Regions from separate parts of the Burkholderia mayonis genome, predicted to be linked through region 3. Evidence: riboswitches for the same ligand, from Rfam matches in the RefSeq annotation. Region 3 holds a riboswitch; each other region holds the start of a gene.
What was found. A riboswitch is a leader RNA that binds a small molecule or an ion and turns the genes downstream of it on or off. The one in region 3 is predicted to bind cobalamin.
Positions count from the first base shown of each region.

Region 1: linked by a shared signal. The riboswitch ahead of WS70_RS08970 (cobalamin biosynthesis protein) and the one ahead of WS70_RS05305 (TonB-dependent receptor domain-containing protein) in region 3 are both predicted to bind cobalamin.
Region 2: linked by a shared signal. The riboswitch ahead of cobG (precorrin-3B synthase) and the one ahead of WS70_RS05305 (TonB-dependent receptor domain-containing protein) in region 3 are both predicted to bind cobalamin.

Region 1 is NZ_CP013386.1:1,810,820-1,814,085, reverse strand. It holds gene WS70_RS08975 (HoxN/HupN/NixA family nickel/cobalt transporter) at 1-242, opposite strand, end outside; cobalamin riboswitch at 530-788, opposite strand; cobalamin riboswitch at 879-1,110, shown strand; gene WS70_RS08970 (cobalamin biosynthesis protein) at 1,268-1,678, shown strand; gene cobO (cob(I)yrinic acid a,c-diamide adenosyltransferase) at 1,737-2,339, shown strand; gene WS70_RS08960 (cobyrinate a,c-diamide synthase) at 2,344-3,266, shown strand, end outside.
Region 2 is NZ_CP013386.1:1,828,667-1,831,932, reverse strand. It holds gene WS70_RS09045 (bifunctional cobalt-precorrin-7 (C(5))-methyltransferase/cobalt-precorrin-6B (C(15))-methyltransferase) at 1-793, opposite strand, end outside; cobalamin riboswitch at 881-1,088, shown strand; gene cobG (precorrin-3B synthase) at 1,196-2,611, shown strand; gene WS70_RS09035 (precorrin-8X methylmutase) at 2,604-3,230, shown strand; gene WS70_RS09030 (precorrin-2 C(20)-methyltransferase) at 3,227-3,266, shown strand, end outside.
Region 3 is NZ_CP013386.1:1,057,147-1,060,412, forward strand. It holds gene WS70_RS05295 (cell division protein ZapA) at 72-386, opposite strand; gene WS70_RS05300 (hypothetical protein) at 383-733, opposite strand; cobalamin riboswitch at 937-1,198, shown strand; gene WS70_RS05305 (TonB-dependent receptor domain-containing protein) at 1,267-3,207, shown strand.

The sequences.
Region 1 (3,266 bases), 750 kb from region 3:
TGCATCAGCTTGCGCGTGACGTTGTCGATCGCGGCGATGTGGTCGGCGTCGACCGCGTGGCGCAGCCCGAACGTGTACGCGAGCAGCGCGGTGCCGAGCAGCACCGGCTGGCCGTGGAACGCGGCGAACGCCCAGATCCATGCGCCGACGTTGAATGCGATCAGCAGCGCGTAGATGCCGACGATCTTCCCGCGCAGCTCGGCGGGACTGTCGTTGAAGAGGCGGAGAAACGATTTGAGCATGGCGCTCCCTTTGCGAACGGTCGACAAACAAGAAGAATGCCAACACGCGCGACATCGCGCGCGATGCGCATGCTGCCCGCCCGGCCCGTCGTTCGCCCATGCGTGCGGCGCGCCGGCGCGCGCTCGCGACATGCGCGCGACGCGGGCCGAAGCACGCGGCATCGGACGGGGACGAGCCACACAGCGGCGGCAAGCGACGCGATGAAGCCGTGGACGACACGCCGCATCCCCGCGGCGCTGAACCCCGGGACCGCTCGCTGTCGCGCGGCGCATGCGCTCGATCGGCGAACAGACCCTGCGTCTCGGCCGGTATCCGGGCTGACGAAAACGCCGCTTCACCTTCCCGGACACAATGCGTCCAGTGGTTGGCCGCGCATGCCGGCGGGCATGCGGAGAAGCCGGCGCCGCATCGCTCGCGCGATGCATTCGCTTACCGTTGCGGGGGCAGCGCAGGTTGGCGGACCGCGACGCGGCGACGCTCCCTGCTTCCCGTTTAACTGCGTGCGACAGAACCCGCACGCGAGCACCAAAACGCGAGCGAGTGTAGGCGCGCGGGCGCAGCGCGTCAAGGCGGACAAAAGGCGGCGCGGGCGCGGCGCGCCCTCCGCATGCCGCCCTCGCGCGGTCGGCGCTGTGCTATCGTATGCGCGCGTTCGGTGCCCGAGCGCGCGATCGCGCGCTCAGTCAAACGGGAAACAGGAAGCGGCCAGCCCGCGCAGCCTGTGCTGTCCTCGCAACGGTACGCCGCCTGCGACGCGCACGCCGCGTTCGCGCATTCCGCCATTGCGCCACTGTCCTCGCCACGGACGGGAAGGCGGCGGGATGGCAAGCGGTCAGCCCGGATACCGGCCGACGCAGGGGGCGAGCCGCGCTCGCCGAACGCCCGGTCCCGCGAGGGACGGAACCGGGCGCGCAACGCATGGCGCACCGGCTGGCAAGCCGGACGTCGACTGCCGAGACCACATGATTCCATCCGACTCACGCCGCCGGAACCCGCGCGCCCGCCCCTCTCGCGCGGCCGCCCGATGATGCGCGTCGCGCTCGGCATCGGCTGCCGCGCGGGACGGCCCGCCGATGCGATCGAGGCCGCGATCCGCGCCGCGCTCGCGCATCTGCCGCATGCGTCGCTCGCCGACGTCGGCGTCGTCGCGACGCTCGACGCGAAAGCGCACGAGCCGGGCCTCGTCGAATGCTGCGCGCGCCACGGCTGGCCGCTCGCCGCGTTCTCGCGCGACGAGATCGCCGCGCAGATCGCGCGCGCAGCGCGCGCAACGCCGTTTGCGGCCGGCACGCCGCCTTCGGCCGCCGCGCGCGGGCGGTTCGGCGTCGACGGCGTCTGCGAGCCGTGCGCGCTCCTCGCCGCGCCGAACGGCGCGCTCGTCGTGCGCAAGCTCGCGCTCGACGGCGTGACGGCGGCGCTCGCCGGTCCGCTGTGACGCGCGCCGCGCCCCGTCTTCCGATCCACGAACCACACGACTCACAGGACGCCAGTCGATGAAAACCGATTCCGAATCGCATCAACGCATGGCCGAGCGCCGCCGCGCGGGCCACGAGAAGAAACAGGCGGCCGCGACCGTCGAGAAAGGCTTGCTGATCGTCAACACCGGCAACGGCAAGGGCAAGAGCACGGCCGCGTTCGGGATGGCCGTGCGGATGCTCGGCCACGGGATGCGGGTCGGCGTCGTGCAGTTCATCAAGGGCGCGCTGCACACGTCCGAGCGCGATTTCCTCGGCGCGAACGCGCAATGCGACTTCGTCACGATGGGCGACGGCTACACGTGGAACACGCAGAACCGCGACGCCGACGTCGCGACCGCCCGCAAGGGCTGGGACGAGGCGCGCCGGATGATCGAGAGCGGCGACTACCGGATGGTGATCCTCGACGAGCTGAACACGGTGCTCAAATACGAATATCTGCCGCTCGACGAGGTGCTCGCGACGATCGCCGCGCGCGCGCCGATGCTGCACGTCGTCGTGACGGGCCGGCACGCGCCCGACGCGCTCGTCGACGCGGCCGACCTCGTCACCGAGATGCGGATCGTCAAGCATCCGTACAAGGAGCAAGGGGTGAAGGCGCAGCGCGGCGTGGAGTTCTGACGCGATGCCCGCCTGCCCCGCGCTCTTCGTGAGCGCCGCCGCGTCCGGCCAGGGCAAGACGTCGGTGACGGCGGCGCTCGCGCGCCATCACCGGCGGCTCGGCCGGCGCGTGCGCGTGTTCAAGACCGGCCCGGATTTCCTGGACCCGATGCTGCTCGCGCGCGCGAGCGGCGCGAGCGTCTATTCGCTCGATCTCGGGATGGTCGGCGAACGCGGCTGCCGCGCGCTCCTCGCGCGCGCCGCGGCCGAAGCGGACGTGATCCTGATCGAAGGCGTGATGGGGCTCTTCGACGGCACGCCGTCGAGCGCCGATCTCGCGCAGGCGTTTCGCGTGCCGGTCGCCGCGGTGATCTCCGCGCAGTCGATGGCGCAGACCTTCGCCGCGCTCGCGTTCGGGCTCGCGCATTTTCGGCCCGGCGTGCCGTTTCACGGCGTGCTCGCGAACCGCGTCGGCTCCGATCGTCACGCGCAGTTGCTGCGCGGCGCGCTGCCCGAATCGATCCGCTGGCTCGGCCATCTGCCGCGCGACGCGCGGATCGCGCTGCCGGAGCGGCATCTCGGACTCCATCAGCCGGACGACGTCGCCGATCTCGATGCGCGCGTCGACCGCGCGGCTGACGCGATCGCGCGCACCGCGCTCGCCGAGCTGCCGCCCGTCGTCGAGTTCGCGCTCGTTGACGCCGACGGCCACGGGATGGTTGCGACACCGGGCCCCACGGGCGGCCGCCATGACACGCCGGCGGCGGCAAGCATTGCCGAGGACGACGGCGTGATCACAACGACGAGCGTAGTCGAAGACGACGACGTGACCGCAGCGACGAACGCCGTCGATGGCGACCACGAAACGATTGCCTCCGCGGCTCCCGCCAGCGACCGCAGTCGCGCATCGGTCGCATCGGTCGCATCGGCGGCTGCGCCGCGCCTCGC
Region 2 (3,266 bases), 770 kb from region 3:
CGATGCCGATCGACCCGGAGCCCGCGCCGACGTCCCACAGCAATTCGCCCGGCGCGGGCGCGAGCCGCGCGAGCGCGAGCGCGCGCAGATCGCGTTTCGTCAACTGCCCGTCGTGGCGGTACGCGTCGTCGGGCAAGCCGGGCGTGAGCGCGAGACGCGGCGCATCGACGCACGCGCGGCATTCGATCGCGACGAGATTGAGCGCCGCCGTGCGCGCGTCGCCCCACGCGTGCGCGCGCGCGTCGATGCGCCGCTCGAGCCGGCCGCCGAGATGCTCGAACACGCTGAGCGCGCTCGGCCCGAAGCCGCGTGCGACCAGCGCGCCCGCGATCGCGGCAGGCGTCGCGCCGTCGGCGCTCAGCACGAGCAGACGCCGGCCCGGATACAGATGCCGGTGGAGCGACGCGAGCGGCCGGCCGACGAGCGACACCGCGTCGACGTCCTGCAGCGCCCAGCCGATGCGCGCGGCCGCGAGCGACAGCGACGACGGCGCGGGCAGCACGCGCCATTCGTGCGGCGCGAGCGTGCGTGCGAGCGTCGCGCCGATGCCGAACAGCATCGGGTCGCCGCTCGCGAGCACGCACGCGCGCGCGGGACGGCGCGCGAGAAGCGGCGCGAGATCGAACGGCTTCGGCCACGGTGCGCGCTCGGCCCCGTGCCGCGCCGGCAGCATCGCGAGGTGACGCTCGCCGCCCATCACCACCGCCGCCTCGGCGAGCGCGCGCCGCGCGCGCTTGCCGAGGCCCGCGTATCCGTCGTCGCCGATGCCCACCACCGTCAACCACGCGGTCATCCGTCGTACTCCATCGTGTTCCCGTCGATCCTGAAAGCGTCGCCTGCGCGCCGCGCATCCTGCGCTCTGGCGTGGCGAAAAAAGGCATAATACAGCGTCCGTCGACCGGCGCCCCACGGGGCCCAAGAGGGAACGCAGGGCGCGCCGCGCCGCTGCGGCTGCCCCCGCAACTGTGAGTAGCGAGTCCGCATCCGATCCACGCCACTGGCCACGCCGCCCACTCGCGGCCGCCGGGAAGGCCCGCTGCGGATGACGACCTGCCAGCCAGGAGACCTGCCGGGACGTTTCGTTCGTGCCAGCCAACATCGGGCGGGGTGTACCGATGCCGTAGCTCGCCGCTCGCGCGCATTCGCGCGGAACGGCCGGCTCGGGCCGTCGCGCGACGCCTGATCCGGAGCGCCGTTGAATCCTTCCGCCGCCGTTTTTTCATCCGACGCCGCCCGCGCCGCGAGCGCGTGCCCGGGGCTCGTGCGCATCGTCGCCGCGCGCGACGGCGGCCTGTGCCGGATCAAGCTGCCGGGCGGCGCGCTCGCCGCCGCGCAGGCGCGCGCGGTCGCGGCCGTCGCGCGTGCGTTCGGCTCGGGCGTGATCGAAGCGACCAATCGCGCGAACCTGCAATTGCGCGGCGTGACGGCCGGCAGCGAGGCGCACGTCAGCCGCGCCCTGATCGATGCGGGGCTCGGACCGCTGACGGAAGGCTTGCCGGCGGCGTCGCTCGACGCATGCGTCGCCGCGCGCGACGACGTGCGCAACCTGATGCTGAGCCCGACGGCCGGCCGCGATCCGCACGCGCTCGTCGACGGCGCCGCGCTCGCGGCCCGCCTCCTCGACATGCTGCAGACGGAGCCATGCTGCGCCGCGCTGTCGCCGAAATTCTCCGTGCTGCTCGACGGCGGCGAGCGGCTCGCCGCGCTCGATCATCCGCACGACATCTGGCTGTCCGCGCTGCGCGACGCGCGAGGCGACACGTGGCTCGCGATCGGCCTGGCCGGCTGCCCGCCCGTCGAGGGCGAGCCGGCCGCGCCGCATGCCGGCGCGCTCGCGGCCGTCGCGCCGGCGCAGGCGGTCGAATGCGTGCGCGCGCTCGTGACGAGTTTCGTCGAGCGCGCGCCGGCCGGCGCGACGCGCATGCGCGATCTGCTCGCGACATGCACGCCCGATGCATTCCTTTCGCATGCCGAAGCACGGCTGCCGTTCGCACTGCGGCGCGGCGCGGATCTCGCCGGCTGGCGGCGCGCGCGCGGCGATACGGCGCTGCGTTTCGGCATCCGGCCCGAGCGGGACCCGGCGCGCTGCGTCGTCGGCGCGCAGCCGCCGCTCGGCCGGCTCGACGCCGCGACGCTCGAAGCGCTCGCCGCGCTCGCCGATACGCACGGCGACGGCACGCTGCGGATCACGCCTTGGCAAGGCGTGATGCTGCCGGGCGTCGCGCGCGATGCCGCGCGCGATGTCCTCGCGCGCGTCGCTGCGCTCGGCTTCGTGTGCGATGCGTCGGCGCCGCTCGCGCACGTCGTCGCATGCGCGGGCTCGACGGGCTGCGCACGTTCGCCCGCCGACACGAAAGCCGACGCGCGCGCGCTCGCCGCGCAGCTTGCCGCGCCCATCGACGTGCACTTGAGCGGCTGCGCGCGCTCGTGCGCATTGCCGCACGCGGCCGCGCACACGCTCGTCGCGACCGCGGCGGGCCGCTACGACCTCTATCGGCGCGACGGCGCGACGGGCTTCGGCCACGCCGTCGCGCGCCAACTGACGATCGACCAGGCCGCCGCCGCGCTCTCGCGCGACACGCGGCCCATTCAGGATGACATTGATGCTTGACTACCTTCGCGACGGCGACGCGATCTACCGCGAATCGTTCGCGACGATCCGTGCGGAAGCCGATCTGACGAACGTGCCGCCCGACCTCGAAAAACTCGCTGTGCGCGTGATCCATGCGTGCGGGATGGTCGACATCGTTCGCGACCTGCGGTTTTCCGAGGGCGCGGGCGCGGCGGGCCGCGCGGCGCTGAAAGCCGGCGCGCCGATCCTCTGTGACGCACGGATGGTCGCCGAAGGCGTCACGCGCGCGCGGCTGCCCGCCGCGAACCCCGTGCTCTGCACGCTCGGCGAGCCCGACGTGCCGCAGCTCGCGCGCGAGATCGGCAATACGCGCTCGGCGGCGGCGCTCGAGCTGTGGCGTCCGCACCTCGCGGGCAGCGTCGTCGCGATCGGCAACGCGCCGACCGCGCTCTTCCATCTGCTCGACATGATCGACGCGGGCGCGCCCCGCCCCGCGCTGATCCTCGGCTTTCCGGTCGGCTTCGTCGGCGCGGCCGAATCGAAGGCGCTCCTCGCGGCCGACAGCCGCGGCGTGCCGTTCGTCGCGATCGCCGGCCGCCGCGGCGGCAGCGCGATGGCCGCCGCCGCCGTCAACGCGCTCGCTTCGGAGGCCGAATGACGCGCAAGACCGGCCGCCTCTACGGGCTCGGCGTCG
Region 3 (3,266 bases):
TTCGAATCACCTTTGAATTCAGCAGCTTGACCACGATAGATCAAGCATTGGCCGAACCTGGTGAAACTTGCTTACTGCACCTCGTGCTGTGCGAGCACTGCACCGAGCTGTTCATTCATTTGGCGCATTGTACGCCGGATTTCTTCCGCAGGGAACGCTTCTCCGTGACGCACGCTCTGTTGCAGCCTCAGCAATTCCGACGCGAGCGACAGCGCCGCCATCACGGCGATGCGATCGGTGCCGCGCACCGAGCTGTTCGCTCGGATCTTCGACATTTCCGCGTCGACGCGCGCGACCGCTTCGAGGAGCGCCGCTTCGGTTTCGGGCGAGCAGGCGAGACGATACGCCTGGCCGAGAATCGATACTTCGATCTGCTTGGCGCTCATGCATGTTCTCCGTGGCCGGTCGTGCCTTCGCCTTCATCGCTCGCCTGCGGCGCGAGCAGGTCGAGCTGGTTTTCCGCATCCGGCACGCTTTTCGTGCGCGGCAATTTTTCGAGGATCGCGTTGAGCTTCACCTGCGCGTCGTCGATCTTCGCCGACAGCGTGTCGCGTTCCGCCGCGAGCGCGTTGCGCTCGTCGCGTAGTTGCTCGAGTTCCGCGCGCAGCGTTTCCGCCTCCGTGCGCAATTGCGCGACCTGCTCCTCGAGCGCGAGCCGTTCCGCTTGATGGCGTTGATTCAGCGCGATCAGGCGGCCGATGTTTTGAGATAGGGTTTCGAGTTCGTTGAGCATCTGCTGCGTCCTCTAAAGACCGAGCATTTTAGCGCGGAATAAACGACATTCCGATATCTGTAACGTTTCTAGACGTAACACCCCCGCTTCTCGCCGCGAAATCGTCTTCGTCGTTCGTTGATGCCGATCTGTTTATCGGCATGCGCGGCGAGGTTTCTTGCGCTGCGTCGTCGCGTTTCCTTGACGCTGCCGCGCGCGCGCTCCTAAACTGGCGCCGCCTCGGTGCTCGCGCGCTTCGCGCGCGGTTAAACGGGAAGCAGGGCGCGACGTCCGCCAGGACCGAGCCAACCTGCGCTGCCCCCGCAACGGTAAGCGATCGCATCGGTTCCGATGCAAGCCGCACTCTCGATGCGTCGGCCCGGCCTCTTCGGCCGGCCGCCGACCCTGTGCCACTGCGCTTCGCGCGCGGGAAGGCGAGGCGGTGACGTCGTCAGCCCGGATACCGGCCAAGGCGGGGAGACGGGCGCGCCCGTCTCCGTGATGCCGGGGCCTGCGGGGAAGCGGGCGCCGCAGTGGCTCAACAGGATGCCTTCATGCGAACCCCTCTCGCCCGCGCAGCGCTCGCCGCTCTGTCCGGGTTGCCGTGCGTCGCGCTTGCGCAAGGCGACGCGTCCGTTTCGTCATCGTCATCGTTTTCGCCCGCTTCTTCAGTCTTGCCTGCGCCGTCCGCAGCTTCCGCGTCTTCTGCTTCTTCGGCATCTGCTTTGGCCGCGCAGCTCGCGCCGATCGTCGTCACCGCGCAGCGCGGGCCGCAGACGCTCGCCGACGCGATCCCGCAAACGACGCTCTTCGATGCGCAGGACATCGCCGACAGCGGCGCGACCGATCTGCCCGGCCTGCTCGCGCTCGCGCCCGGCGCACAGATCGTGCGCAACGGCGGGCCGGGCGCAAGCGCAAGCCTCTTTCTGCGCGGCGCACAGCCGACGCAATCGCTCGTGCTTATCGACGGCGTGCGTGTCGATTCGGCGAGTCTCGGGCAGGCGCAGATCAGTCAGCTTCCGCTCGACCAGATCGAGCGCGTCGAAGTGGTGAACGGCAATGTGTCGTCGCTGTATGGGTCCGGCGCCATCGGCGGCGTCGTGCAGGTGTTCACGAAGCGCGGCGGCAATCATCCGCCGCGCTTCGATTTCTCGGCGAGCTACGGCAGCTATCACACGCAGACGCAGAGCGCAGGCGTGTCGGGCCGGCTCGACCAGGACGGAAAGACGACGTTCAGCGTGTCGCTCGCGCGCTTCAAGACCGACGGATTCTCGTCGCTCGATCCCGCGCTCAAGCCGCAAGCGAATCCGAACGCGAACGGCTATCTGAACGAGAGCGCGTCCGCTTCGCTCAGGCACGCGTTCAGCGACAAGTGGGATGCGGGCGTCACGTACTTCCAGGCGAACGGCAAGAACAGCTTCGACGACGCATTTGGCGCGCCGACCGATCTGAACGATCTGTACAGCCGGGTCCAGCAGATGTCCGCGTTCGCGAACGGCCAGCTCACCGGCTGGTGGACGACGCGCGTGAACGTGTCGAGCGGCAAGGACCGCAGCCAGTCGGCGCTGAACGGCGCGTACACCGACCACTTCGACACCGACAACCGCCAGTACTCGTGGCAGAACGATTTCACGATTGCGCGCGGCCACAAGATCCAGGCGGGCTACGAGCGGCTCGACCAGTCGTTCGAATCGAACGTGTTCGCCGCACCCGAGCGCCACGTGAATTCCGGCTGGCTCGGCTACACCGGACGCATCGGCGACAGCCAGTTCCAGGCGAACGTGCGCCGCGACCACTACTCCGATTTCGGCGGCGCGAACAGCTACTATCTCGGCTACGGGCTCGACGTCACCGAGCGTTGGAAGGTGTCCGCGAGCTATTCGAGCGCGTTTCGCGCGCCGAGCTTCAACGATCTGTACTATCCGAACGCAGGCAATCCGTCGATCCGGCCCGAGCGCAGCCATTCGATCGAGGCGGCCGTGCAGTATGCGTCGGATGCGGTGGGCGTCGTGCGCGTTACTGCGTTTCAGACGCGCTACACGAACCTGATCGACTATCGTCCCGCCGCGAGCGGGCCCTACTATGTCGCGCAGAACGTCGGCCGCGCGAAAGTGCAGGGCGTCGAGGGTTCTTGGCAGGGGCATGTCGGCAAGACGGCCGTGCGGGTCGCGGCGACGCTGCAGAACCCGATCGACGAAACCGCCGGCGAGGATCTGACCCGGCGCGCGCGGCGCTTCGCGTCGGTCTCGGCGAATCGCTCGTTCGGCGGCTGGCGCGTCGGCGGCGAATGGTTCGTGAGCGGACCGCGCGACGATTACGGCAACCGCCTCGGCGGATACGGGATCGTCAATCTGTCAGCGCGCTACGACATCACGAAGTCGTGGTACGTGAGCGCGCGCATCGACAACCTGTTCGACAAGGACTACGAGCTTGCATATGCGTACAACACGCCGCGCCGCGGCGCCTACGTCACGCTCGGCTGGCAGCAGCGCTGACGGCCGGTCGCGGCGTTCGTGCCTTCGCGCGCGAGTGGCAGCATGAGGGCCGACGCGCG